4 regions of the Bradyrhizobium sp. USDA 3650 genome follow, and region 2 is predicted to be linked to each of the others. Evidence: predicted binding sites of a transcription regulator. Region 2 holds the regulator's gene; each other region holds the start of a gene.
The links. The regulator PhoB, encoded in region 2, activates phosphate uptake and scavenging genes when phosphate is short. The targets are predictions, from matches to a motif close to TGTCATNNANCTGTCAT.
Positions count from the first base shown of each region.

Region 1: a site for PhoB is predicted at 4,794-4,810, ahead of ACVIN2_RS28035 (YdcH family protein). Genes of this name have one in related genera too.
Region 3: a site for PhoB is predicted at 5,580-5,596, ahead of ACVIN2_RS07420 (Orn/Lys/Arg family decarboxylase). Genes of this name have one in related genera too.
Region 4: a site for PhoB is predicted at 3,422-3,438, ahead of ACVIN2_RS04430 (RNA degradosome polyphosphate kinase). Genes of this name have one in related genera too.

Region 1 covers NZ_JBSRZG010000001.1:5,971,932-5,979,128, reverse strand. The annotation lists gene ACVIN2_RS28050 (glycerol-3-phosphate dehydrogenase) at 1-229, opposite strand, end outside; gene ACVIN2_RS28045 (sensor domain-containing protein) at 370-3,057, opposite strand; gene ACVIN2_RS28040 (NAD(P)/FAD-dependent oxidoreductase) at 3,260-4,363, shown strand; gene ACVIN2_RS28035 (YdcH family protein) at 4,530-4,709, opposite strand; gene ACVIN2_RS28030 (YdcH family protein) at 5,037-5,243, shown strand; gene ACVIN2_RS28025 (hypothetical protein) at 5,362-5,568, shown strand; gene ACVIN2_RS28020 (hypothetical protein) at 5,591-5,842, shown strand; gene ACVIN2_RS28015 (GGDEF domain-containing protein) at 5,843-6,607, opposite strand; gene purE (5-(carboxyamino)imidazole ribonucleotide mutase) at 6,749-7,197, shown strand, end outside.
Region 2 covers NZ_JBSRZG010000001.1:4,855,790-4,862,986, reverse strand. The annotation lists gene ACVIN2_RS22600 (acetylornithine transaminase) at 1-1,045, opposite strand, end outside; gene ACVIN2_RS22595 (GcrA family cell cycle regulator) at 1,501-2,013, shown strand; gene phoB (phosphate regulon transcriptional regulator PhoB) at 2,223-2,930, opposite strand; gene phoU (phosphate signaling complex protein PhoU) at 2,953-3,669, opposite strand; gene pstB (phosphate ABC transporter ATP-binding protein PstB) at 3,680-4,501, opposite strand; gene pstA (phosphate ABC transporter permease PstA) at 4,498-5,343, opposite strand; gene pstC (phosphate ABC transporter permease subunit PstC) at 5,348-6,337, opposite strand; gene pstS (phosphate ABC transporter substrate-binding protein PstS) at 6,437-7,197, opposite strand, start outside.
Region 3 covers NZ_JBSRZG010000001.1:1,527,804-1,535,000, forward strand. The annotation lists gene ald (alanine dehydrogenase) at 1-1,058, opposite strand, end outside; gene ACVIN2_RS07400 (Lrp/AsnC family transcriptional regulator) at 1,193-1,672, shown strand; gene ACVIN2_RS07405 ((2Fe-2S)-binding protein) at 1,822-2,313, shown strand; gene ACVIN2_RS07410 (FAD binding domain-containing protein) at 2,310-3,326, shown strand; gene ACVIN2_RS07415 (xanthine dehydrogenase family protein molybdopterin-binding subunit) at 3,334-5,538, shown strand; gene ACVIN2_RS07420 (Orn/Lys/Arg family decarboxylase) at 5,641-7,197, shown strand, end outside.
Region 4 covers NZ_JBSRZG010000001.1:889,855-897,051, forward strand. The annotation lists gene ACVIN2_RS04405 (cold-shock protein) at 1-76, shown strand, start outside; gene purN (phosphoribosylglycinamide formyltransferase) at 173-826, opposite strand; gene purM (phosphoribosylformylglycinamidine cyclo-ligase) at 841-1,914, opposite strand; gene ACVIN2_RS04420 (CDP-alcohol phosphatidyltransferase family protein) at 2,070-2,612, shown strand; gene ACVIN2_RS04425 (chromosomal replication initiator DnaA) at 2,706-3,383, shown strand; gene ACVIN2_RS04430 (RNA degradosome polyphosphate kinase) at 3,512-5,704, shown strand; gene ppx (exopolyphosphatase) at 5,720-7,197, shown strand, end outside.

The DNA.
Region 1 (7,197 bases), 1.1 Mb from region 2:
TCCGGAGCCAGGTCCGGCGCTCGGCGAGCGCCCGGCGCACCCGTCGGAAGCCGCGCCGTTCCAGCACCGAGAGATCGCCGTGGATCAGCCGCGGTGTTGCCGAGGACGCCGCGCCGCCCAGATCGCCCTGCTCCAACAGGATGACCCGCAGGCCGCGGCCGGCGGCATCGCGCGCGAGGCTGACACCGTTCAGGCCGCCGCCGATGATCGCAAGGTCGTAATCCGCCATGAAGCCGTCGAATGGGAGCGAAAGAAGCGCCCACCATCACTAGAGCCATTTCCGTTCCGATGAAATCGGAACGGGGCTCTAGATTCTAATTTGGCGCGTTTTCTTGACGCGAACCGGCATCCACTTCGCTCGAAAACGCACTAACCGGTCTTGAGCGCAAGCTCCATGACTTCGGCGCGGCCGACGAGGCCGGCATATTTCCCAATCGGCAGGGGTTTGCCGAGCAGATAGCCCTGCACGCCGTCGCAACCTTCTTCGGCGAGGAAGACGAGTTGTTCCAGCGTCTCGACGCCCTCGGCGACGATCGACATTTCCAGGCCATGGCCGAGATCGATCACCGCGCGCACGATCGCCGCGGATTGCGGGTTGCGGCCGAGATTGATGATGAAGGCGCGGTCAATCTTGATCTTGTCGAACGGAAACGCCTGGAGATAGCTCAGCGAGGAATAACCGCTGCCGAAATCGTCCATGGAGATGCGCACGCCGAGCGCCTTGAGCCGGCGCAGCAGCGCAAGACCGCGATCGAAGTCCTCGATCAGCACGCCCTCGGTGATCTCAAGCTCGAGTCGGCCGGGTGCGAGACCCGTCTCGAGCAGGATGGAATGGACGAGCCCGACCACGTCGCCGTGCATGAACTGCGCCGGCGACAGGTTGACCGCGACCTGAAGCGGCGTCGGCCAGGAGGCGGCCTCGCGGCAGGCCTCGCGCAGGATCCACTCGCCCATCTCGACGATCAGGCCGCTTTCCTCCGCGATCGGGATGAATTCGGCCGGGGAGACCTGGCCGCGCACCGGGTGCTGCCAGCGCGCCAGCGCCTCAAAGCCGATGATCTCGCTCTCGGCGACGCTGCGGCCCGCAGTCCCCTGCGGCTGGAAGGCGAGCGAGAGCTCGCCATTCTTGATTGCCATCGAGAGGTCCTGGTGCAGCACGCGGCGATCGCGGATCTGCTGGTCCATCTCCGGCTGGAACAGGCTGATCGTGCCGCGCGATTTCTGCTTGGCGCGGAACAGCGCCGCGCCGGCATTGGCGAGCAGCGAGGCTGCGTCGGCGCCGTTGTGCGGGAAGATCGACATGCCGGTGGTGACACCGGCGCGGACCGGGCGGCCGTCGATCTGGAATTCCTTAGCGATGGCATCACCGATCTGCTGCGCCAGGGCGAGACCTGCCTCCGGCTGCTTGCCGTCGATGATCAGGCCGAACTCATCGCCGGACAGGCGCGCCACCACGCCGCCGCGCGCGGAATCCTGGAGCCGCTGGGCCACCTCGACCAGGAGCTTGTCGCCGTGCGCATGGCCGAAGACGTCATTGACCTCCTTGAGGCCGTCGAGATCGACGCACAGAACCGCGAACTCCTCGCCGGTGCCCTCGCAGGCCTCGATCATCTGGGTCAACGCCTGCAGGAAAGCGGCACGGTTCGGTAAATCGGTGAGGCCGTCGTGGTAGGCCATATGCGCCATGCGCGACTCGGTCTGCCGGCGATCGGTGACGTCCTCGTGGGTCTTGATCAGATATTGCGGCTCGCCGGTGTCGCTCAGCACGGTGGCGCGGCGGGTGAGGAACAGCCGCAGCCCGTCCTTGGTGGAGATCGGGTGCTCTTCGGTGATCATCCCACGCTTCTTGATCGCGGCTTCGTCGCGCGCGATGATCAGCTTGGCTTCCTTGGGATTGAAGATGTCGGACGCGGTCAGGCCCGTGGCTTCCTCGCGCCTGCGGTTGAGGATCGTCTCCGCGCTGCGGTTGGCGAGCAGGTAGCGGCCGTCCTTGACCTGCTCGACGATCAGGGCCACCGGGATGTTGTCGACCACGAGCTCCAGGAACTTCTTCGTGCTCTCCAGCTCCTTCGACAACGAGCGGCGGTCTGTGATGTCCTCGAACACGAGCATCAGGAATTCGGGCTTGTTGCTCTCGTTGCGGACCACGATCCGGATCGAGGCAACCATGCGTCGCTCACCGGCGCGGTCGACCTCGAATTCGTTGCGAAACTGGCCGTCCGGCGAATTGAGTGCCGTGCGGTCGGTCGCCTCGATGCTGGCCGCCGAGATCGGCGCAAACAGCTCGCGCGCGTTCTTGCCGACGACATGGTCGCGTGAGAAGCCCCAGAAGCGCTCATAGGCGCTGTTGGCGAAGATGTAGCGGCCATCCTCGATGTTCTTCGCGGCCACGCAGGCCGGCACGTTGTCCAGCACCGTTTCCAGGAACTGCTTGGTGGAGGCGAGCTGCCGCGACAGCCTGCGCTGCTCGCTGACGTCCAGATGCGTCGTCACCGAGCCGCCGTTGGGCAGCACGAAATATTTCACCAGGATGGCCCGCCCGTCCGGCAGTTCGGTGATCAAGCCGTTGGTGCTTGCCGCCTTCTCGTAGAACTCGTCGTTGGAGGCGGCGCCGAGCACCCCGCGCTTGCGTCGCAGCTCAAGGAGTTCGTAGCCGTTCATGTTGGCCCAGAGATCCGACCGCGCCAGGCCATAAATCTCGATATAGCGGTCGTTGCAGAAGATGATGCGCCGCTGCGCATCCGTCATCACCACGCCCTGGTTGAGATTGTTCATCGCGGAGGAGACGAAGGCATTGCGCCGCAGCTGCAGACGCCTGGTCCGGCGCAGCGAGGAATGGATCCACAGCGCGATCGCGACGAGGAACGAGCAAATCACGACGCCCGCGATCAGGGCTTCCCAGATCACGTTGGGATCAAGCTCGCCGAGATAGCTCGGAGGGGTGAAGCTGTCCGAGAGAGCAAAGGCGCGCGCAGGCGCGACCGCTGCAGCCAGGCACACGACCGCCTGCACCGCAATCGGAAGCGCGCTGCCCGCGTGCCAGTTCTTCTCAGCCATCAGCCACCCGCGATTTCAACGTCGGATTGTCTGGCCTGGCGGGTTTGGATCGGGTAAACGCCTGTACGCGCAACGGAAAAATGTGGCATCAAATACGGCAATTGCCCTGACATGATAAATTCTTCCTTAACGGAAAACGCCCCCGCGCCGCCGTTCCCAGGCGCGAGGCCTTGGTCGCTTCGAGCTGACGTCCTGCACAACCATGGATAGGGTCGACTGCGTCGTCATCGGAGCCGGCGTGATCGGGCTCGCGGTGGCTCGAAAGCTGGCGCAAGCCGGGCGCGAGGTGATCGTGCTCGAGCAAGCCGAGGCCATCGGCACCATCACCTCCTCGCGCAACAGCGAGGTGATCCATGCCGGCATCTACTACCGCGCCGGAAGCTGGATGGCGCGCATGTGCGTCGACGGCAAGCACGCGCTCTACCGTTACTGTTCCGAGCGCGGCATCCCGCACAGGAATTGCGGCAAGCTGATCGTCGCGACCAATCCGAAAGAGACCGAGAAGCTGCAATCGATCAAGGCGCATGCCGAGGCCAATGGCGTGCTCGACATGCAGTTGCTAACGGGCGATGCGGCACGTGCGCTGGAGCCGGCGCTCGCCTGCGACGCCGCGCTGCTCTCGCCGTCGACCGGCATCATCGACAGCCACGCCTACATGCTCTCGCTGCGCGGCGAAGCCGAGGACGCGGGCGCTGCCTTCGCGTTTCACACCCCGCTGATCCGTGCCAAGGCGACCGCCGGCGTGATCGAGATTGAGGCGGGCGGCGAAGCGCCGATGACGCTGCAATGCAGCCTCCTCGTCAACGCCGCCGGGCTCTCGGCGACCACGGTGGCGCGCAACATCGAGGGCATGCCGCTGGAACAGATCCCGACGGCCTACCTCGCCAAGGGAAACTACTTCAGCTGCAATGCCAGGGCACCGTTCTCGCGCCTGATCTATCCGGTGCCCGAGCCCGGTGGGCTAGGGGTGCATCTGACGCTGGACATGGCAGGACAGGCACGTTTCGGCCCCGACGTCGAGTGGATCGAGACGATCGACTATGAGGTCGACCCGTCACGCGCCGAGCGCTTCTACCCGGCCATCCGCAAATACTGGCCGACGCTGCCTGACGGTGCGCTCATGCCGAGCTATTCGGGCATCCGCCCGAAGATCGTGCCGCCGGCGGTGGCCACGCAGGATTTCTTGATGCAGGGCCCGCGCGATCACGGCGTCGACGGCCTGATCAATCTGTTCGGCATCGAGTCGCCCGGACTGACGTCATCGCTCGCGATCGCGGATCACGTCGCGGAGCTCGCAAACATCTAGTGGTTTAGAGCGAATTGGATTCCGGTTGCGCGTAAAGAACCGCGTCCAGACAAGAAGCTAGAGCCGCGCAATCCTTGCACGGTGCGCACCTTACAGCAGGGATGAGCGCAAAGGCTCTCATCCCTGCTTGAAGGGTGCGATCAACTCTACGCTGTTACGGGGGTTACTAGTGGAGCGTGTCGCCGTGCCTTAGACGCTCGATCTGGTCCTTGACCATCAACTTCCGGCGCTTCAACTCAACAATTTGCAGGTCGTCTGTTGAAAGGTGCACGAGAGCTTCGTGCAATTCGTTTTCGAGAGTTTTATGCTTCCGTTCCAATTCAACCAGATGTGCCTGAATTGTCATTCGAAACCTCCTCGGTAGGGGTGAACCTTGGATTCGACCGGACGACGAAGTGTACATCACCGATTCGTTCTGTCGATGGGTATCCGTCGTCGCACTGTCATTTTTGAAAATTCATATGTAACGAAGCGTGAGTAAGGGAACCACGCGGGAAAAATCTGTGATATCAATGCGCTTGCGCAACGTCGGAGCGACCGCAGAAATATCCCGCGGGAGATCGACGCGGGACAGCCCGAGATCGCTTGCGATCACGGCGCGCAAGGACGATAGTTTCCACAGGGCATCCACAGCCTTAATCTCACGCCTATCGGTTTTTCGGCCACCGCAGACATGACCAATGAAGATGCGCGCGAACTCGAATCCGAGCTCGCCCGGTTGCACCAGGAACACCGAGATCTTGATGCGGCGATCGATGCACTGCATCAATCGCCCGCCCCCGACCTGTTGCGGTTACAGCGGTTGAAGAAACGCAAGCTGTTGTTGCGTGACCGTATCGCGTTCATCGAAGACCAGATCACGCCCGACATCATCGCCTGATCCACAGGAGGACAGCTCACGGCGACCCGCCGCCTGTGAATCCGCTTGACTCGAAAGGAACAAAATAAGAACATTTGAGCACCACCGCCCCCGGGAAAACCGTCCAAGGAAAACGCAGATGTCGGCAGCCGCCCTTCTCGACAACGGCCATTATGAACAAGCCTGCGATCAGGCGATCGCGATGTGCGACGGCAATCTGCGCAGCACCATCAAGGCGCTGATCATGGCCAATGAATATCTGGAGGCCGAGCTGGAGGAATTGCAGGCGGCGGTTTCCGCAGGTTGCATTCCGGAGACCTCGCGCAGCAAGAGCAGCGCCGCCTGACTGTCAGCTATCGGAGCCGACCATGTCCGATGTCACCTATTACGTTGCATTACCTTTCCTGACCGACGAGGACGGCTCGCCGGTCGCAGGTGCGGCCGAGGAATGCCAGAGCGCGGCGGCCGCGTTACGGCGCGCCGAGATCATGTCGCACGGCGCCGGCCACACCGGCGCCGTCGCGTTCAGCCGCAGCGGCGATCCCATGACCGGCGAATTCGGCGACGCCAAACTGCTCCGCAGCTTCGGCAACGTACCGAAAGACCTCGGCACACTTTAACTAGCTGCTGACGAGCCTGATGCGCGGCTCGTGCCGCCGGTGCGCCTTGCGCACATACATGGCGGCATCGGCCTCCTCCAGGGCCCGCGTGGCGTCGGACTGCACTCCAAGCAGGGCGACGCCGGCGGAAGCGCCCGCGCTCACGTGCTGGCCACGAAAGACAAAGGACAATTCGTCGACGGCCTGCTCGAAAGCCGCGGCCTTCGCCTTGGCGTCGGTCTCGCTGAGATTCCAGAGCAGCAGCGCGAACTCGTCGCCGCCAAGCCGGCCCACCACGTCCGAGGCGCGGATCTGCCGCGTCAGCGTGGTGGCAATCGCCTTCAGCACCTCGTCGCCGGCGCCATGGCCGAAGGAATCGTTGATCGGCTTCAGCCGATCGACGTCGAGCACGATCAGCGCGCCGCTGGCGCGGTAGCGCTTCATGTAGGCGACGGCGCGAGCGAGTTCGCGTTCGAAGCCGCGCCGGTTCGGAATTTCGAGCAGGAAGTCGGTGTCGGCGGCTGCCTCGAGCTCCGCGACCCGCCGCAGCGCCCCCTTGAGCTTGCTCCGGAGGTCACGGATGGTCGCGTTGACGGCCGGCTTCATAGCCCCTTTGGCGCCGCCAGCGGCCGACGCTCGGCGCCGCGCCGGAAGCTTGGCTGGACTCTTGGCCGGACTCTTGCCCCGACTCTTGGCCAGACGCTTGGGAGCAACTTTGGAGCGACCGGCGCTGGTTTTCGGGCCCTTTTTGGCCTTCGCAGCGCTCGCCCTTTTTGGTTTCTTCATGGGCATCCTGCTCAATGAAGGCTTGCGGGGATTCACCAAGACAGGATAGTGCATTCCCTTCTCCTTGCCACCGCGTTGCGAGCAACCGGCCGGAACCGCTAATCTGGCCTATCTTCCTGTTTTTCGAGCACAATTGACGTCATGACCGCGCCAATCGCCATCATCATGGGAAGCCAGTCGGACTGGGACACGATGCGGCATACCGCCGACACGCTTGCAGCGCTCGGCGTTGTCGCCGACACTCGCATCGTTTCGGCACACCGCACCCCCGACCGGCTGTTTGCGTTCGCCAAGGGCGCCAAGGGGGCCGGTTACAAGGTCATCATCGCCGGCGCGGGCGGCGCTGCGCACCTGCCCGGCATGGCGGCAGCGCTGACGGAACTGCCCGTGTTCGGCGTTCCCATCGAATCCAGGACGCTCAAGGGTATCGATTCGCTCTATTCGATCGTCCAGATGCCCGCGGGCATCCCGGTCGGCACCCTCGCCATCGGCAAGGCCGGCGCCGTCAATGCGGCGCTGCTGGCGGCCGCCGTGCTGGCCTTGTCCGACCCGGTCTTGTCCGACCGCCTCACCGCCTGGCGCAAGGCGCA
Region 2 (7,197 bases):
CGGCAACGAGATCGCCCGAAGGCACCACGGCCTTGATGCCGATCAGGAGGCCCTCGCCGCGCACTTCGCTGACGACATCGCTATGACGGTCGATCACGGAGGCGAGCTTCTGCTTCAGCAGCAGCGACATCCTCTGCACGTGGTCGAAGAAGCCGGGCTTGAGCATGACGTCGAGCACGGCGTTCGCCGCCGAGATCGCGAGCGGATTGCCGCCGAAGGTCGAACCGTGCGAGCCCGGCGTCATGCCGGACGCCGCTTCCGCGGTCGCAAGGCAGGCGCCGATCGGGAAGCCGCCGCCGAGCGCCTTGGCCAGCGACATCACGTCGGGTTCGACGCCAAGGCGGCGGTATGCGAACAGATCGCCGGTGCGGCCCATGCCGGTCTGCACCTCGTCGAAGGCGAGCAACAGACCCTTCTCGTCGCAGAGCTGGCGCAACGCCCTGAGGAAGGCGGGCGTTGCCGAACGCACACCGCCCTCGCCCTGGATCGGCTCGATCAGGATGCCGGCGGTCTGCGGACCGATCGCCTTTTTCACCGCATCGAGATCGCCATGCGCAACCTGGTCGAAGCCCTCCATCGGGGGGCCGAAACCTTCGAGATATTTTGCCGAACCCGTCGCGGCCAGCGTCGCCAGGGTGCGGCCATGGAAGGCGCCTTCGAAGGTGATCATGCGATAGCGGTCGGGATGGCCCTTCGCGGCGTGATAACGGCGCACGACCTTGATCACGCATTCCAGCGCTTCGGCGCCGGAATTGCAGAAGAACACGAAGTCCGCGAAACTTTCATTGCACAGGCGCGCGGCGAGCTTTTCGCCGTCCGGGCTCTGGAACAGGTTCGACATGTGCCAGAGCTTCGTGGCCTGCTCCTGCAACGCCGCGACCAGCGCCGGATGGGCATGGCCGAGCGCATTCACCGCCACCCCGGAGGTGAAATCGAGATAGCGCTCGCCATTGGTCGCGATCAGCCAGCAGCCTTCGCCACGCTCGAAACCGAGGTCGGACCTGGCGAAAACGGGGAGCAAATGCGGCGCTGCGCTGTTAGTCATGACGGTCACTTGAATGTTGCGGACGGTGTGAGCGTGCATTGCGCAACGCACCATCGACCGGCCCGGAAAACGAAACGTGCCGCCTCTTGAGGGCGGCACGTGCGACTATCTTAGGCCTGGTGAAACGGGTGTCAATGCCGCCCGGAAAGCCTCGCGAAACGCTGAATCCGTAGTCTTGCGGTGCCGATTTTGCGGGATTTAGCCACGGAACATGTGGAAGCGAGTCGGCGGACTCTTGCGCGGGAGTCACGCCATATTGTAGCGTTTGGATTGTCAGATACGACATCTCGTGCAGTGGTTCTGATCTTTAAGTCCTTATGTACCGGCGTAAACGTTCGGGCGTTCAAGACGCGCCCGGCGAGCCTTAAGGGATTCTGACGGCACGGGTTTTTGAAGGCTTAGGCATTCGCTGCGAGGCCCCAGGATGGCTGGCGCGCAGCGAGGGAAAGGGTGCAATGACGGTTTTGACCTGGTCCGATGATCGCGTCGAGCAGCTGAAAAAGCTCTGGGAGGCCGGACTTTCGGCCAGCCAGATCGCGGCGGAGCTCGGCAATGTGACCCGCAATGCCGTGATCGGCAAAGTGCACAGGCTCGGCCTTTCGGGCCGCGCCAAGAGCCCGTCATCGGCAGCGCCGCGGCCGCGCAAGGCGCGTCCCGCGCAGCACATGATGCGGGTGAGCCGCCCGATCTCGCGCGGCAACACCGCGCTGGCGCAGGCCTTCGAGGTCGAGGCTGAGCCGGATCCGGTCACCTACGACAACGTGGTGCCGATGAGCCAGCGGCTGTCGCTGCTGGAATTGAACGAGGCGACCTGCCACTGGCCGGTCGGCGATCCCTCGAGCCCGGACTTCTTCTTCTGCGGTGGACGGGCGCTGTCCGGCCTGCCCTATTGCGCCCAGCACTCGCGGGTTGCGTACCAGCCGGCGTCGGATCGGCGCCGCGCACCGGTGAAGCCGGGTCCGCGGTAAGCTAGCGCACGATCAGTCATCACGCGCGGCGCCTCAATAAATGCAGTGTCGTCCCGGCGAAGGCCGGGACCCATACTCCGAGCACTTAGTTGTTGTGCGAAAGGGTAACTCCGAGTCTTCGCCAAACCGCGCCCTGTGGTTATGGGTCCCGGCCTTCGCCGGGACGACATCGGACATGTCACGGCAGTTAGTAACCTAACCGCAGAAACCTACACCTGCTCCGCCTTGGCAAACCGATCATCCAGCGCGTAACCGGCGCCGCGGACGGTGCGGATCGGATCCTGCTCGCGCCCGAGATTGAGCAGCTTGCGCAGGCGGCCGATATGCACGTCGACAGTGCGCTCGTCGATATAGATGTCGCGGCCCCAGACGCTGTCGAGCAGCTGCTCGCGCGAGAACACCCGCCCCGGGTGCTCCAGGAAGAACTCCAGCAGGCGATATTCGGTCGGACCGAGATCGATCGGCCGGCCCGAGCGTGCCACGCGGCGCTTGTCGCGGTCGAGCTCGATGTCGCCGAAAGCAAGGACGGTGGCGAGCCGCTCGGGGCTTGCGCGCCGCAGCAGGCCTTTCACGCGCGCCAGCAGCTCCGGCACCGAGAACGGCTTGACGATGTAATCGTCGGCGCCGGTCGCAAGACCCCGCACCCGCTCGCTCTCCTCGCCGCGCGCGGTGAGCATGATGATCGGGAGCTGCTTGGTCTCGGGACGGGTGCGAAGCCGCCGGCACAATTCAATGCCTGACAGGCCCGGCAGCATCCAGTCGAGCACGATCAGGTCGGGGATGTGCTCCTTGAGGCGGGTGTCGGCGTCGTCGCCGCGCATCACCGTCTCGACGTCATAGCCGTCGCCTTCGAGGTTGTAGCGGAGAAGCTCGGTCAGGGCTTCCTCGTCCTCAACCACCATAATGCGTGCGCCCATCGGGTCGTCGCTCCTTAAGTCTTCAGGTGTTCGGTACCGTGTTGGCAAAGGTCGTCATGTCGCCCTTCGGCCGCTTGTCGGTGATCGCCTGGCCCTCGATCATGTAGAACACGGTCTCGGCGATGTTGGTGGCGTGATCGCCGATCCGCTCGATGTTCTTGGCGCAGAACATCAGATGGATGCAGAACGAGATGTTGCGCGGATCCTCCATCATGTAGGTGAGGAGCTCGCGGAACAGCGAGGTGCAGATGGCGTCGACCTCCTCGTCGCCCTTCCACACCGCCATCGCCGCCGGCAAATCATGCGCGGCATAAGCGTCCAGCACCGACTTGACCTGCTGCTGCACGAGGTCGGTCATGTGCTCGAGGCCGCGGAACAGCTTGAGCGGATGGAAGTCCGTCTCCAGCGCCGCGACGCGCTTGCCCATGTTCTTGGCGAGGTCGCCGATGCGCTCGAGATCGGTCGCGACGCGCATGGCGCCGACGATCTCGCGCAGATCGACCGCCATCGGCTGGCGACGTGCGATGGTGAGCACCGCGCGCTCCTCGATGCGCTTCTGCAGCGCGTCGAGCTCGGTGTCGATGGCGACGACGCGCTGGCCGAGCGGGACGTCGCGGCGGATCAATGCGTCGACGGACTCGACGATCATGCGCTCGGCGATGCCGCCCATCTCGGCAACCAGGCGCGTGAGTTCCTGGAGGTCGGTGTCGAAGGCCTTTGCGGTATGTTCAGAACCCATGTCGCGTCTCCTAGCCGAACCGGCCGGTGATGTAATCCTGCGTGCGCCGGTCGGTCGGCGACGTGAAGATCTTGCTGGTGTCGTCGAACTCGATCAGCTCGCCGAGATACATGAAGGCGGTCTTGTCGGAGACGCGCGCCGCCTGCTGCATGTTGTGGGTGACGATCGCGATCGTGTAATCCTCGGACAGCTCCTGGATCAGCTCCTCGACCTTGGCGGTCGAGATCGGGTCGAGCGCCGAACAGGGTTCGTCGAACAGGATCACCTCGGGCCGCACCGCGACGGTGCGGGCGATGCAGAGGCGTTGCTGCTGGCCGCCGGAGAGCGACAGGCCGGAGGCGTTGAGCTTGTCCTTGACCTCGTTCCACAGCGCGCCGCCGCGCAGCGCCTTCTCGACGCGGCCGTCCATCTCGGACTTCGAGATCTTCTCATAGAGACGGATGCCGAACGCGATGTTCTCGTAGATCGTCATCGGGAACGGCGTCGGCTTCTGGAACACCATGCCGACGCGGGCGCGCAGCAAATTGAGGTCCAGCTTGCCGTCGAGGATGTTGGTCTGATCGAGCATGAGCTGACCGGTGGCGCGCTGGCCGGGATAGAGGTCGTACATCCGGTTGAAGATGCGCAGCAGGGTCGACTTGCCGCAGCCCGACGGGCCGATGAACGCGGTGACACGGTTGGCGCCGAGCGTCAGGTTGATGTTCTTCAGCGCGTGGTGCTCGCCGTAATAGAAATTCAGGTTGCGTACGGTCACCTTGGGCGGCGCCTCCGGCAGCACCGGCGCGTGCGGCAGGCCACCGGACGCGCTCATCGATACGGAAAGATCACTCATTTTGCGGTCCTCTCGGCGCCAAGGATGCGCGCGCCAATATTCAGGGCAAGAACGGTCAGGGTGATGAGCAGCGCTCCGCTCCAGGCCAACTGCTTCCAGTAGGCATAGGGGCTCTGCACGAAGTTGTTGATGGTGACAGGCAGGTTCGCCATCGTCTTGTTCAGGCCGAGGCTGAAGAACTGGTTCGACAGCGCGGTGAACAGCAGCGGCGCGGTTTCACCGGCGACGCGAGCGGTCGCGAGCAGCACGCCGGTGATGAGACCCGATCGGGCAGCCCGATAAGCGATCCGCTTGATCACCAGCGAGCGCGGCAGGCCGAGCGCCGAGGCCGCCTCGCGCAACGCGTTCGGCACCAGCAGCAGCATGTCCTCGGTCGTGCGCAGCACCACCGGGATCACGATGACCGCGAGCGCGAGCGAGCCTGCGATCGCCGAGAAGCCGCGCATCGGCACCACCACCGCGCCGTAGATGAACAGGCCGATGATGATCGAGGGCGCCGAGAGCAGGATGTCGTTGATGAAGCGGATCACCGAGGTCAACCGGTCATTGCGGCCGTATTCGGCGAGATAGGTGCCGGCGAACATGCCGAGCGGCGCGCCGATGCCGACGCCGATCACGGTCATGATCAGCGAGCCGACGATGGCGTTGAGCAGGCCGCCCTCGTTCGATCCCGGTGGCGGCGTGTTCTCGGTGAACAGCTGGACATTGAGTCCCGCTACGCCATTGTAGAGCAGCGTAATCAGGATCAGCGCGAGCCAGGTGACGCCGAAGGCGGTTGCGGCGATGCAGAGCCCGCGGACGACGATGTCCTTGCGGCGGCGGCGTGAGTAGATCGGATTCATGGCGCTAGTTCCCCGCCTTCTTTTCCAGCCGCATCAGCATCAGCCGCGCCGCCGCGAGCACGAAGAAGGTCAGCACGAACAGCAGGAGGCCGAGCAGGATCAGGCCGGACTGGTGCAGGCCGTCGCTCTCGGCGAACTCAGATGCGATCGCCGCCGAGATCGTGGTACCCGGCGCGAAGATCGACGACGAGATCCGGAACGAGTTGCCGATGATGAACGTCACCGCCATGGTCTCGCCGAGCGCGCGGCCCAGCGCCAGCATGACGCCGCCGATGACGCCGACGCGGGTGTAGGGGATCACCACGCTGCGGACGACTTCCCAGGTGGTGCAGCCGACGCCGTAGGCGGCTTCCTTCAGCACCGGAGGCACCGTCTTGAACACGTCGACCGAGATCGAGGTGATGAAGGGCAGCACCATGATGGCGAGGATCAGCGCGGCATTGAACAGGCTGAGATAGGACGGCGGACCTGCGAAGATCGCGCCCAGCACGGGCACACCGTCGAAGATCTTGATCATGAAGGGCTGGAACGTGTTGGCGAGGAACGGACCCAACACGAAGAAGCCCCACATGCCGTAGATGATCGAGGGAATGCCGGCGAGCAGCTCGATCGCCATGCCGATCGGACGGCGCAGCCATTGCGGGCAGAGCTCGGTGAGGAAGATCGCAATGCCGAGACCCACGGGAATGGCGATCAGCATCGCGATGAAGGAGGTGACGAGCGTGCCGTACATCGGCCCGAGCGCGCCGAGCACCGGCGGATCGGCGGACGGCGCCCAGCGCTGCGTCCACAGGAACGAGATCCCGAATTCCTTCATCGCCGGGAAGGCGCCGACGATCAGCGAAATGATGATGCCGCCGAGGATCAGAAGCACCGAGATCGCGGAAAGCCGCGTGATCCAGTAGAAGGTGACGTCCCCGAGCTTGAACGCGCTCAAAGCCTTGGCGCGATCATACGGTCCGGCGTCGTCGATTACATCGCTCTGAACGGCCATCTCTGCCACGCCGATCCCCTGTACCAAATAGTATACGTTTTTTGTTGGTCCCGCGCCCCGGATGCGGCGCAACGCATCCGGGGCACGAGCGTCGCGAGCCTAGCTCTTGATTTCGGCAGCCCAGGTCTTCTCGATCAGCTGAACGACCGGGTCCGGCATCGGGATGTAGTCGAGCTCTTCAGCCGCCTTGCCGCCGCTCTTGAAGGCCCAGCGGAAGAACTTGATGGCTTCCTGCGAGGCCGCCTTGTCGGTGGCGTCCTTGTGCATGAGGATGAAGGTCGCCGCCGTGATCGGCCAGGACTTCTCGCCGGGCTGGTCGGTCAGGATGACGTAGTAGCCGGGAGCCTTGGCCCAGTCGGCGTTGGCGGCGGCCGCCTGGAAGGCTTCGACGGTGGGCTGCACCGGCTTGCCGGCCTTGTTGACGAGACCGGTGTAGGTCAGCTTGTTCTGCTTGGCATAGGCGTACTCGACATAGCCGATCGAGTTCTTGGTCTGGCTGATATTGCCGGACACGCCTTCGTTGCCCTTGGCGCCGACACCGACCGGCCACTCGACGGCGGTACCTTCACCGACCTTGCTCTTCCAGTCCGCGCTGGCCTTGGCGAGGTAGTTGGTGAAGTTGAAGGTGGTGCCCGAACCGTCCGAACGGCGGACCACGGTGATGGCCTCCGAGGGCAGCTTCACGTTCGGGTTCAGCTTCTTGATCGCGGCGTCGTCCCATTTGGTGATCTTGCCGAGATAGATGCTGGCCAGCGTCTCGCCGTCGAACACCATCTCACCGGGCTTCACGCCCTCGATGTTGACGACGGGAACGATGGCGCCCATCACCATCGGCCACTGGACGAGGCCGTCCTTCTCGA
Region 3 (7,197 bases), 3.3 Mb from region 2:
GCCATGTTGGTGATGCGGCCGCGATGCACATTCAGTCCGTTGCGGAGATGTGGATTTTCCAGCACCGCAGCAAAACCCTTGTTCGCGAGCATCAAGCCGAACGGCAACGTCGCGTTGTTCAGCGCCTGGCTCGACGTCACCGGCACCGCGCCGGGCATATTAGCCACGCAATAATGCACGATGCCGTCGACCAGATAGGTCGGATCGGCATGCGTGGTCGGGTGCGAGGTCTCGAAGCAGCCGCCCTGATCGATCGCGACGTCGACCAGCACCGCGCCCGGTCGCATCGATGTCAGCATCGCACGGGTGACGAGCTTGGGCGCGCTTGCGCCCGGCACCAGCACCGCACCGATCACGACGTCGGCAGCGAACACCTCCTCCTCAACTGATTCGATGGTGGAGAAGCGGGTGCGTACACGCCCGGCGAAGAGATCATCGAGCTCCCGCAACCGAGGAATAGAGCGGTCGATCACGGTGACTTCGGCGCCAAGGCCCGCGGCCATGCGCGCGGCTTGCGTTCCCACTACGCCGCCGCCGAGCACGACGACCCGCGCCGGCTGCACACCAGGAACGCCGCCCAGCAGCAGCCCGCGGCCGCCGGCCGAACGCTTAAGCGCGGCGCCGGCAGCCTCGATGGCGAGGCGGCCGGCGACTTCGCTCATCGGCGCGAGCAGGGGGAGGTGACCGGCCGCGTCGGTGACGGTTTCATAGGCGATCGCAGTACAGCCGGAGGCGAGCAAACCCCTGGCCTGTTCGGGATCCGGCGCGAGATGGAGATAAGTGAACAGGATCTGGCTTTCGCGGAGCTGCGCCCACTCGCTTTTCTGCGGCTCCTTCACCTTCACGATCATGTCGGAGTTCGCGAATATGTCGCGCGCGCCGTCGGCAATGGCGGCCCCTGCCCGCCTATAGACTTCGTCGGACGCGCCGATGCCGCCGCCCGCACCGGTCTCGACCGTCACCTCGTGCCCCGCGGCGACATATTCGCGGACCGCACCCGGGGTGAGCCCGACGCGATATTCCTGCACTTTGATTTCCTTGGGCACACCGACGCGCATCCCTGGCCTCCTTTTGATTCACCTCATGATCGTAGCGACCTGCCCGGTTTGGTTTCGTGCAAATATCCGCTAGCTTTGGCCTCCCTGCGCCGGTTTCCGGCGCCCAAACGCCCTTTCACGCTGGAAACGAAACTTTGGCCCTGGACCGGAAAGATCTCGCCATCCTCGCGGAACTCACGACCAATGCGCGGGCCAGCCACACCGAGCTCGCCAACAAGGTTGGGCTATCAAGCACCGCGCTCGCGCGGCGCCAGAAGGCGCTCGAGGACGACGGCTACATCCAGGGCTATCAAGCCGCGCTCGACCTCGCCCAATTCGGCCTCACCACCACGGTGCTGGTCCGCATCGCGCTGGAGAGCCAAAGCGACGAGGCGTTGAAGGCGTTCGAGGCGGAAGTGGTGAAATGCCCGTCCGTCGTGCGCTGCTTCCTGATGTCGGGGACCGACGACTACATCCTGATCGTGCTCGCCCGCGACATCCAGGATTTCGAGCGCATCCACCGCATGGAGCTGTCGCGCCTGCCGCGCGTGGCGCGGGTACAATCGAGCTTCGCGCTGCGCGAGGTCGTCAACCGCGCGGTGCCGAATGTGGTGTTCGGCGAAGCAAAACGCTGACCGCGACCTCTCGGAAAGGCGAACTGCCGGCAAGGGAATCAAAAGGAACCAACCGGTCGGTGGTCCGTTGGGCGCTATTGGCCGGCGGAGGCGTGCCCCGCGTCAACACGGCTGACGTCCGGCACGGTCGCCGTCGCAGGGAGCAGGACATGGGCGATGTCACGCATCAGATTTCCGAACGCATTCCGATCCATCTTGTCGTCAACGGCGTCAGTCACACGCTCGATCTCGTGCCATGGACCACGCTGCTCGACGCCTTGCGGGACCATCTCGCGCTGAGCGGCACCAAGAAGGGGTGCGATCATGGTCAGTGCGGCGCCTGCACGGTGCTGGTGGATGGCCGGCGCGTCAATTCGTGCCTCACGCTCGCCGTCATGAAGGACGGCGCGGAGATCACGACCATCGAAGGCCTTGGCAAGGACGGCGCGCTGCATCCCGTGCAACAGGCTTTCATCGACCATGACGCCTTCCAGTGCGGCTATTGCACGCCGGGACAGATATGTTCGGCAGCCGGACTGCTCGTCGAAGGCCGTGCCCGGGAGGCCGACGAGATCCGGGAGCTCATGAGCGGAAATCTCTGCCGCTGCGGCGCCTATCCGAACATCGTCGCCGCCATCCAGCAGGCAATGGGCCAGCCATGAACAATTTCCAGTATGCCCGAGCCACTGATGTCGCCGACGCGATCCGCCTGCTCGCCGCCGATCCCGGCGCCAAGCTGATCGCCGGGGGCACCAATCTGATCGACCTGATGAAAGAGAATGTCGAACGCCCCTCCCGGCTGATCGACATTTCTCGCCTGCCGCTGCGCAAGGTCGAGGAGACGACCGACGGGTCCTTGCGCATCGGCGCCCTGGTGCCGAACTCGGACCTCGCCTACCATCCATTGATCGAGCAGCGCTACCCCCTGCTCGCCAGCGCCATTCTGGCCGGCGCCTCGGCGCAATTGCGCAACATGGCCTCCGTTGGCGGCAATCTGATGCAACGAACGCGTTGCGCCTATTTCTATGACACGGCTACGCCTTGCAACAAGCGGCATCCCGGCAGCGGCTGCTCGGCGATGGACGGGCTGAACCGCAATCATGCGATCCTGGGCACGAGCGCCGTCTGCATCGCGACCAATCCATCCGATATGAGCGTGGCGCTGGCCGCGCTGGATGCGCTCGTGCACATCGCGGGTCCCTCCGGCGAACGCACCATCGCGCTGACCGATTTCCACCGGCTGCCCGGCGACAAGCCTCATGTCGATACCAACCTCGGCACCGGCGAGATCATCACGGCGATCGAGCTGCCGCCGCGGGGCTTTGCCCAGAACTACAGCTATCTCAAAGTTCGCGACCGCATGTCCTATGCCTTTGCTCTGGTCTCGGTTGCGGCCGCGCTCGAATTGGAAGGCAACGCGATCAGCGGGGCGCGCGTGGCGCTCGGCGGCGTGGCTCACAAGCCATGGCGCAGCCTCGAGGCCGAAGCGGGCCTGCGCGGCCAGGCCGCGACGCCCGATCACTTCTCGCATGCCGCGGATCTCTTGCTCCAGGGAGCAACGGCCCGCTCACATAACGGCTTCAAGATCGAGCTCGCACGCCGCGCCATCGTGCGGACGCTGACACAGGCGGCGAACGCCACGCCGCAATCCCAGGCCCACAAGAAGATCGCGTGAGGACCCTATGAACGCTTATGTGGGAACGCCGACGTCGCGTGTCGACGGCCGGGCCAAGGTCACCGGGGCCGCTAAATACGCCGGCGAATTTCCGGCCGACAGGCTCCTCCATGGCTTCGTTGTCGAGGCCACCATTCCATGCGGGCGCATTGTCCGCCTCGACACCGGCGCGGCACAGCAGGTCGAGGGCGTGCTCGAGGTGCTCACGCATGCGAACCGTCCGCCGCTGGCCGACAAGGACGAGGCGTGGAAGGACGAGGTTGCGCCCGAGGAAGGCTCGCCTTTCCGTCCGCTTTATGATGACAAGATCAAGTTCAACGGCCAGCCGATCGCACTGGTCGTCGCGGAGGACTGGGAAACCGCGAAATTTGCAGCGACGCTCGTGCGGGTCGAATATGAGCAGCATGGTTTTGCGACCGACCTCGAAGGCGAGCGCAGCAACGCGGCCGAAAAAGACAAGCCGCACAAGCCGCGGGGCGACGCCGTAGCCGCCCTTGCGGAAGCTGATGTGCGCCACGAGGCGGACTACGTGATACCGACCGAGCATCACAACCCGATGGAGCTCTACGCGACCACGGCGGTCTGGGACAGCAATGGCAAGCTCACGATCTACGACAAGACCCAAGGCGTCCAGAACGTCCACAAGTTTCTATGCGGCGTGTTCGACAAGAAGCCGGATGACATTCGCGTGGTCTCGCCATACGTCGGCGGCGCCTTCGGCTCCGGCTTGCGGCCGCAATATCAGGTGGTGCTGGCAACGCTCGGCGCGCTCGCGCTGAAGCGAAACGTTCGCGTCGTGCTGACGCGCCAGCAGATGTACGGGCTCGGCTACCGGCCGATGACCATCGAGCGCGTCGGGCTCGGCGCAAAATCGGACGGTACGCTCGACGCGGTCACGCACGAGGCCATTGCCGTCACCTCGCGCTACGAGGATTTTGCCCGCAACGATACCGGCTGGGCCGAACAGCTCTACAAGAGCCCGAACAGCCGCTTCTCCCACAAGCTGGTTCACCTTGACGTCTCCACGCCCTGCGACATGCGCGCACCGGGCGCGGCGTCGGGCGTCTGCGCGCTCGAATGTGCCATGGACGAGCTTGCCGTTGCTCTCAAGCTCGATCCGGTCGAACTGCGGCTGAAGTGCTACTCGGACCGCGATCAGAGCGAAAACCTCCCTTACACCAGCAAGCAATTGCGCGAATGCTACGCGCGCGGCGCGGACGCCTTCGGCTGGAGCGGCCGCAATCCTGCGCCGCGCTCGATGCGCGACGGCAAGGATCTGGTCGGCTGGGGCATGGCGACAGGCGTGTGGGAAGCACTGCAGATGCCGGTTGCCGTCCGTATCGTGCTGACGTCGAACGGACATGCCGAGGTGTCATGTGCCGCATCCGACATCGGCACCGGCACCTACACCATTGTGGCGCAGGTCGCGGCCGACGCACTCGGCCTGCCGATCGAGAACATCAGCGTCCGGCTCGCAGATTCCACCCTGCCGCAGGCGCCTGTCGAGGGCGGCTCCTGGATGGCTGCCTCGAGCGCACATGCGGTGCTCGCAGCCGCCGAGGAGGTGCGCAAGGAGGTGTTAGGTCTGGCCGGGAAAATCCCTGGCTCGCCGCTCGCCGGCACCGCGTTGGCCGATACGGTCCTGATCGACGGCAGCATTGCCAGCGCCAGCGACAACAGCCGCGCAGTCTCGATCGCCGACGCGATGCGCCATGGCGGCGTCGAACGTATCGAGAAGGAGAAGCTCAACCAGTTCGATGAGGACAAGAAGCACGCGCGCAATACCCATTCGGCCGTCTTTGCCGAGGTCAAGGTGGACGAGGAGCTAAACGTCATTCGCGTGACGCGGGTCGTGAGCGCCGTCGCGGCCGGACGGATTCTCAACACCAAGACCGGCCGCAGCCAGATCATGGGCGGCGTGGTCTGGGGGATCGGGATGGCCCTGCACGAGGAGACGGTGATGGATCACCGCTTCGGACGGATCATGAACGCGAACATCGCCGAGTACCACATCCCGGTGAATGCAGATGTTCGCGACATCGACGTGATCTTCGTCGACGAGCCGGACGCGCACATCAACGCGCTCGGCATCAAGGGCATTGGCGAAATCGGCATTGTCGGCGTCCCCGCGGCGATCGCAAACGCCGTCTATCACGCCACCGGCAAGCGCATCCGCCGCTTCCCCATCACATTGGACAAGCTTCTCGACTGAGACGCCGGTCATCCGACCGGCCCGCTCGGGATCGCGCCCGCTGTCATCCAGCTGTCATCAAATGTGTCGAGACCTGTCGGTCTCGCACATTCGGGATGGACAATGGATTATTTCAAGCGCTTCAACTTCCTGTTTGCCGCACCTGTGTTCGACGCCGACGACCTCGAAGGCGTGCGCTTCAACCAGATCATCGAGGAGATCCAGCGTTCCGGCTTCGAGGTCGTTCGCGCCCGCAAGCTGGAGGACGCGGAGATGGCGGTGCAGACCGATGCCGCGATCGGCTGCATGGTGGTGGATTGGGGCAAGAAGGGCCTGGAGGGCAAGACCTCGGCGCTGATCAACTTGATGCGGCGGCGCGGCCTCGATTTCCCGATCATCCTCCTGATCCGGCGCAAGCGGTTCGAGGATCTCCCGGTCGAGGTGCTCGACTTCATCGACGGTTATGTCTTCCTGTCCGAGGAGACACCGACCTTCATCGCCAAGAACCTGATCAGCCGTCTGAAGCAATATGCAGAGACGCTGAAGACGCCGTTCTTCGGCGCGCTGGTCGACTATGCCGAGGAGGGCAACCAGCTATGGACCTGTCCGGGCCACAATGGCGGCGTGTTCTACAACCGCAGCCCGATCGGACGGGTCTTCGTCGAACATCTCGGCGAGTCCGTATTTCGCGACGATCTCGACAATTCCGTGCTCGACCTCGGTGACCTCCTCACCCATGAAGGACCGGCGTTGAAGGCACAGAAGGAAGCCGCCCAGATCTTTGGCGCCGAAAAGACCTATTTCGTGCTCAACGGGACCTCGACCTCGAACAAGGTTGCGCTCGGCGCCCTCGTCACCGACGGCGATCTCGTACTGTTCGACCGCAACAACCACAAGGCTGCCCATCACGGCGCGCTGATGATCAATGGCGGCGTCCCGGTCTACGTGCCGACCATCCGCAATGCCTGGGGCCTGATCGGCCCGATGCGCTGGGATATGCTCGACGAAAAAGCCTTGCGCGAGGCAATCCGCAATCATCCCCTGGTCACGGACAAGGACGCCTGGCGCAAGGAGCGGCCGTTCCGCGTCGCCGTGGTCGAGCAGTGCACCTATGACGGCACCATCCACAGCGCCGAGATGATCTTGAAGCGCATCGGCCATCTCTGCGAGTATATCCTGTTCGACGAGGCCTGGGCAGGCTTCATGAAGTTCCACCCGCTCTATGCAGGCCGCTTCGCCATGGGGCTGGCGAACCTTCCCCCCGAGGCACCCGGGATCATCGCGACGCAGTCGACCCACAAGCAGCTCGCGAGCTTCTCGCAGGCATCCCAAATCCACATCAAGGATCGTCACATCCGCGGCCAGAAGCGACGCGTCGAGCACCGCCGCTTCAATGAAAGTTTCATGCAGCACGCTTCCACGTCGCCATTCTACCCGCTGTTCGCCTCGCTCGACGTCGGCGCGCAGATGATGAAGGGCCGCTCCGGCGAAGTGCTGTGGGACGACACCATCCGGCTCGGCGTCGAGCTGCGCAAGAAGATCCGCGCGATGCGCAGGGAGTTCGAGGAGAAGGAGCAGAATCCGGACAGGCGCTGGTTCTTCGAACCCTTCGTCCCCGATCGCGTCGCCATTCCCGATGTCAGCCACGCCGGCGCTTCGCACAACGTCGCCTGGGAAACA
Region 4 (7,197 bases), 4.0 Mb from region 2:
TGAAAACCAGGTGGTTGAATACGACCTCGTGGAGAACCGCGGCAAAGCATCCGCGGAGAACCTCAAGGTCTCCTGATTTCTCTCGCGGTCTGCGCGAGGGATCATGACGCTGCCCCCGGCTCTGCCGGGGGTTTTTGTTTGGGATGAGAAGTATTCCGAGTGCGACGGCGCTTCACCGCACCAACGGCGCAACCAGAAAATTCTCCGACGGCCCGCTGCCTGCGGTCTTGCACACATCGCCCTCGATCCGGACCTTGCCGGTCGCGAGCAGGCTCAGTGCTGCGGGATAGATGCGGTGCTCGACTTCGAGGATACGCTCCGACAGCGTGTCCGCCGTGTCGTGGTCGCTGACGGGAACCGCGCCCTGCATCACGATTGGGCCGGCGTCGGTCTCGGGGATGACGAAGTGCACCGTCGCACCAGACAGCTTGACGCCGGCGCGCAAGGCCTGGCCGTGCGGGTCGAGACCGGGGAACGACGGCAGCAGCGAGGGATGGATGTTGAGCATCCGCCCGTACCAGGCTTTTGTGAATTCAGCCGTGAACAGCCGCATGAAACCGCCGAGACAGATCAGCTCGATGCCGTGCTGATCGAGCGCTGCTTGCAGCACCTTCTCGAAGCCGGCGCGGTCCTTGCCGAACGGCTTGCTTTCGATCACCAGCGTCTTCACGCCGCTCGCTTTGGCGCTTTCCAGCCCCTGCGCGTCGGCCTTGTTCGAGATGACGAGCGAAATCTCCGCCGGGAAATCCGGCGCAGCCGCGCCCTTGATCAGCGCGGCCATGTTGGAGCCGCGGCCGGAAATCAGGATGGCGACACGGCGTTTCATCACAGCGCCGGTCATTACAGCGCCAGGTCGAGATGGCCGTTATAGACGACGCGGTGCTCGCCCTCAGCCGGGATCACGGTACCGAGCTGTGCGACGGTCTCACCGGCGTCAGTGAAGGTCTCCACGACCTCGTCGACCTTGTCCGGCTCGACGATCGCGATCATGCCGATCCCGCAATTGAAAGTCCGCAGCATTTCGAGCTCGGCGATGCCGGCTTGGGCTGCCAGCCATTTGAACACCGGCAGCACCGGCAGGCGCGCCAGATCGATACCGACACCGAGATGGTTCGGCAGCACGCGCGGAATGTTGTCGGTGAAGCCGCCGCCGGTGATGTGGGCAAGCCCCTTCACCGCGCCGGTCTCGCGGATCGCCCGCAGACAAGATTTGACGTAGAGCCGCGTCGGCGTCAGCAGCGCGCCGCCGAGCGTCATGACGGGCGCAAACGGCGCCTGCGCCCCGAAGCCGAGGCCGGATTGTTCCACGATCTTGCGCACCAACGAGAAACCGTTGGAGTGCACACCCGACGAGGCGAGCCCGATCACGGCATCGCCGGCGGCGATGTCCTTGCGCGGCAAGAGCGTGCCCCGCTCCGCGGCGCCGACGGCAAAGCCGCCGAGGTCGTAGTCGCCGTCCTTGTAGAGGCCGGGCATCTCGGCCGTCTCGCCGCCGATCAGGGCGCAGCCGGATTCCCGGCAGCCTTCGGCGACACCGGCGACGATCGACGCGGTCGCCTCCGGATCGAGTTTGCCGCAGGCAAAATAGTCCAGGAAAAACAGCGGCTCGGCGCCCTGCACCACGAGGTCGTTGACACTCATGGCGACGAGGTCGATGCCGATCCCGCCATGCAGCCCGGTCTCGATCGCGATCTTGACCTTGGTGCCGACGCCATCGGTCGCGGCCACCAGGATGGGATCCTTGAAACCGGCCGCCTTGAGGTCGAACAGGCCGCCAAATCCGCCGATTTCGGCGTCGGCGCCGGCCCGCGCGGTTGCGCGCACCATTGGCTTGATCAGGTCGACCAGGCGGTTGCCCGCGTCGATATCGACGCCTGAATCGGCGTAAGTGAGGCCGTTTTTGCGGTCGGTCATGCCCGATTTCCAGTGGGTTTGCGGCTGGTTACGTCGAATTCCGGGGACGCGCAATGGCTCGCATGGCGCGCCTCCGTATACTATGTAGAGATATCAACCGGTTCAGCCTCCAAAGGGCCGAATTCGAGGTCAGGCCGGGTGCCGGGAAGCGCCGTGTGAGTATACCGAACATCATTACTTTGGGCCGCATCATGCTGGTCCCGATCATCGTCTGGGCCATCGTGTCGAGCCAAATGGAGGTGGCGTTCGCCGTCTTCCTGATCGCCGGCATCAGCGACGCGGTCGACGGCTTCCTTGCCAAGCGCTTCAACATGACGAGCGAGCTCGGCGCCTTGCTCGACCCGCTCGCCGACAAGGCGTTGCTGGTCTCGATCTACATGGCCTTGGGCATCTGGGGCGCGATTCCGCGCTGGATCGTCATCCTGGTGGTCTCGCGCGACATCATGATCGTCGCCGCCGTGATCATATCGTGGCTGTTCGACCGCCCTGTGGAGATGAAGCCCTCGAAGGTATCCAAGCTCAACACTGTGGCCCAGGTGGCGTTCGCAGCGCTGGTGCTGGCCGCCCTCGCCTTCGGCTTCAAAGCCGGTCCTTATGATATCATCCTGATGGGCCTCGTCACGATCTTCACGCTCTCCTCCGTGTCGCTCTATCTCGTTGAGTGGTTGCGGCACATGAGCACGATCGAGGCCAAGTGAGTTGGGAAGCGGCCCCGTAAAAGGCCAACTCCCGCTCGATGAAGTCGCATCTCGTCAAACGAAGCCGGCACGCCGGCATGGAGCAAAGCAAGCGTGCCAGGCCGCGTTCATCCCCGACAACTGGCGTTTTCGCTTCCGCATGCGGAGAGCCTGAGCCGGGACAATTTCCTCGAAGGCCCCGTCAATGCCGCCGGTCTTGCGCTGGTCGACGCCTGGCCGGAATGGCCGAACCGGATCATGTGGCTGGCCGGCCCGGAAGGAAGCGGCAAGAGCCATCTCGCCGCGATCTGGGCCGAGGCATCGGGCGCCCGCTCGACCACGGCCAATGGGCTGACCGCCGAAGCCGTCCCGGCTGCGCTCGCCACCGGCGCGCTGGTGGTCGAGGACCCCAAGGCCAGGGAATTCGACGAGCGCGCCCTGTTCCATCTGATGAATCTGGCCCGCGAGGACGGCGCCTACGTCCTCTTCACCGGACGCGAGGCGCCCGCTTCTCTCGAGATCGAGCTTGCCGACCTGCGCTCGCGGCTCCGCGCCGTCCCCGTTATCTCGCTGCTGCCGCCTGACGATCAGCTCTTCCGCGGCCTGATCGTCAAATTCTGCGCCGACCGCCAGCTCGCGGTGGACGAGAGCGTGGTCAGCTACCTCGCCACTCGCGTGGAGCGGTCCTCGGTCGCCGCCCGACGGGCAGTCGACCTGCTGGACAGCGAGGCCCTGCGCCTCGGCCGTCCCGTCACAAGGGCCCTGGCGGCCGAGCTGCTCCGGGATGTCTGACCAAGGCGGCTTGACGCGGCCGGGCGGCGGAACATCAATGTCATCGAAACGTCATCGCTCTAACACATGCTCCCGCGGGTTTTGCGGCTAAGTCGCAAATTGGGGCGAACTGGATGGATCGACTTCTGATGGACTCTGCGCAAGCTGTTGAAATTAAAGAAAAAGCCCCGGAGGCCGAAGGCCCGCCGGCGATCGCATCGAGCCCCGAGCGGTTCATCAATCGCGAGCTTTCCTGGCTGCACTTCAACCGCCGCGTCCTGGAGGAATCGGTCAATCCCAGCCACCCCATGCTGGAGCGGGTGCGATTCCTGTCGATTTCAGCGAATAACCTCGACGAGTTCTTCATGGTCCGCGTCGCCGGCATCAAGGCCCAGGTGCGCGAGGGCATTGCCGAGCGCAGCCCCGACGGTCTGACCCCGTCCGAGCAGCTCGCGCTCATCAACAGGACCGTCTCGCAGCTTGCCTCCGACCAGCAGGCAATCTGGCGCGACCTGCGCGGGACACTCGCCGACGAGGGCATCGTGCTGGTCGAGGGCAAGGAAGTCACCAAGGCGGAACGAACCTGGGTCGAGGACTACTTCCTCAGCAACGTGTTCCCGCTGCTGACTCCGCTCGCGATCGACCCGGCCCACCCCTTCCCGTTCATTCCGAGCCTCGGCTTCACCATCGCGCTCCAGCTCACGCGCGCCGCCGACGGCAAGCAGATGAACGCGCTGATCCGCATGCCCGGCAAGATCGACCGCTTCATCCGCCTGCCGGCTGACGGCAAGGTGGTCCGGCTGATCTCGCTGGAGCAGGCCACCGCGCTGTTCATCAACCGCCTGTTCCCCGGCTACAATCTGCATGGCCAGGGCGCGTTCCGTGTCATCCGCGACTCCGAACTCGAAATCGAGGAAGAGGCCGAGGATCTCGTCCGCCTGTTCGAGACGGCGCTGAAGCGCCGCCGCCGCGGCTCGGTGATCCGGCTCGAGATCGACGCCAAGATGCCGGAGCAGCTGCGCAGCTTCGTGCAGCACGCGCTGTCGACCGCGGACGACGAGGTGTTCCTGGTCGATGGCGTGCTCGCCATGAACGAGCTCTCGCAGCTCACCCGCCTCGACCGGCCCGACCTGGAATTCACCCCTTACGTGCCCCGCCATCCCGAGCGCGTCCGCGAGCAAGGCGGCGACATCTTCGCTGCGATCCGGCAGAAGGACCTCGTCGTCCATCACCCCTACGAATCCTTCGACGTCGTGGTGCAGTTTCTCCAGCAGGCGACGCGCGACCCCGACGTCGTCGCCATCAAGCAGACGCTCTACCGCACCTCCAGCAACTCGCCGATCGTGCGCGCGCTCGTGGAAGCTGCCGAAGCCGGCAAATCCGTCACCGCGCTGATCGAGCTGAAGGCTCGCTTCGACGAGGAGGCCAACATCCGCTGGGCGCGCGACCTCGAGCGCGCCGGCGTGCAGGTCGTCTACGGCTTCCTCGAACTGAAGACGCACGCAAAACTCTCGATGGTGGTGCGCCGCGAGGGCGGCAGCCTCACAACTTACGTCCACACCGGCACCGGCAATTACCACCCGGTGACAGCGCGCATCTACACCGACCTCTCCTATTTCACCTCGGATCCGACCATCGGCCGCGACGCTGCCCGCGTGTTCAACTTCATCACCGGCTATGCCGCGCCGAGCGATCTGGAAAAGATGGCGGTCTCGCCGCTGACCCTGCGCAAGCGCATCATCGAGCACATCCAGGGCGAGACCGCGCATGCGCGGCACGGCCGGCCCGGTGCGGTCTGGATGAAGATGAACGCGCTGGTCGATCCCGACATCATCGACGCGCTCTACGAGGCCTCACAGGCCGGCGTGCAGGTCGAGCTCGTGGTGCGCGGTATCTGCTGCCTGCGGCCCGGCATTCCCGGACTGTCGGAGAACATTCGCGTCAAGTCGATCATCGGACGATTCCTCGAACACGGCCGAATCTACTGCTTCGGCATGGGCCAGGGCCTGCCGAGCGCGAAAGCGGCTGTGTATATCTCCTCGGCCGACATGATGCCGCGCAATCTCGACCGCCGCGTCGAGGTGCTGTGTCCGCTGCAAAATCCCACGGTGCATCAGCAGGTTCTCGAACAGATCATGGTCGCGAATCTCAAGGACAATGAACAGAGCTGGCAATTGTTGCCGGACGGGTCCTCAACGCGTATGAAGACCGCGAAGGGCGAGGAGCCTTTCAACGTCCACAACTACTTCATGACAAATCCGAGTCTGTCTGGCCGTGGTAAGTCGCTCAAGGAATCCTCGCCGCGCCGCCTCACGCGCCGTAATGAACGTCATCAATCCTGATCCGGGATCGTCGACGTGAAGCGGCCGCGCAAGCGCGGCTCGAGCGTCGCGGTCATCGACATCGGCTCCAACTCGGTCCGTCTCGTCGTCTACGAGGGACTGACGCGGAGCCTGATTCCGATCTTCAACGAGAAGACGCTGTGCGGGCTCGGCCGCGAGGTGCAGAGCACGGGACTGCTTGCGCCCGACGCCGTCGACAAGGCGCTGACCTCGCTCAAGCGCTTCCGTGCGCTGTGCCGGGTGATGCAGGTCGGACGGGTGTTTGCGATTGCGACCGCCGCCTGCCGCGACGCCTCCAACGGCGCCGACTTCATCGCGAAGGCCGAGCGCATCTGCGCGGTGAAGATCGAGATCCTGTCGGGCCCGCGCGAGGCGCGGCTGTCGGCGCTCGGCGTGATCTCCGGCATCCATCATCCCGACGGCATCGTCGGCGACCTCGGCGGCGGCTCGCTCGAACTGATCGACGTGCGCAAAAACACCGTGCGCAGCGGCGTGACGCTGCCGCTCGGCGGGCTCGCGCTGCAGGACCTCGCGCATAAATCCCTGAAACGCGCCGACCGCATCGTGCGCGAAGCGCTCGACGGGGTGCCGCAGCTCAAGGCAGGGAGCGGCCGCAGCTTCTACGCCGTCGGCGGCACCTGGCGCGCGCTTGCGCGCATCCACATCATCCAGAGCGGCTATCCGCTCCAGGTGATGCACGGCTATTCGATTTCGGCGGCCGAGGCGCTCGATTTTTCCCGTCGTCTCCGCCGGCTTGCGGCCGCCGGCATGCTCGCCGACATCGAGATCGTCGCCGATGCCCGCCGCCCGCTCCTCACCTATGCGGCACTGGTGCTCGAGCACATCATCCGGGTGGCGAAGCCGAAGACCATCGTGTTTTCGACCTTCGGCGTGCGCGAGGGCCTGCTGCACGAGAAGCTGCCGGAGTCCGAACGCAACAAGGACGGACTGATCTGCGCGGCCGAGGAGCTGAACCAGCTGCTGTCGCGTTCGGCAAAGCACGCGCGCGAGCTGATCGCCTGGACCGACCGCCTCGCGCGTGTGGTGAAGCTGCGCGAGACCGAGGAGGACCGCCGCCTGCGCCACGCCGCGTGCCTGCTGTCCGACATCGGCTGGCGCGTGCATCCCGACCATCGCGGCGAGCAGACGCTGAGCCTGGTCGTCAACGGCAATTTCGGCGCGATCACCCACACCGAGCGCGCCTTCGTCGGCCTGTCCGTGTTCTATCGCTATGCGGGCCTGAGCGAGGAGAACCAGCCGCCGGTCGCCATGCAGGAGTTGCTGACGCCGGCGCAACTCGAACGCGCCCGCCTGCTGGGCGCGGCCTTCCGCGTCGCGCATTTGATCTCGGCAGCGCGTCCGGGCGTCTTGCCCGCGACGCATTTCCGCAGCGTGGGCCGCAAGCTGTTGCTGGTGTTCGAGCACCGCCTCGGCGATCTCGTCGCGGACCGCGTCGGCAGCCGCTTCCGCGCGCTCGCCCGGCTGATCAACCG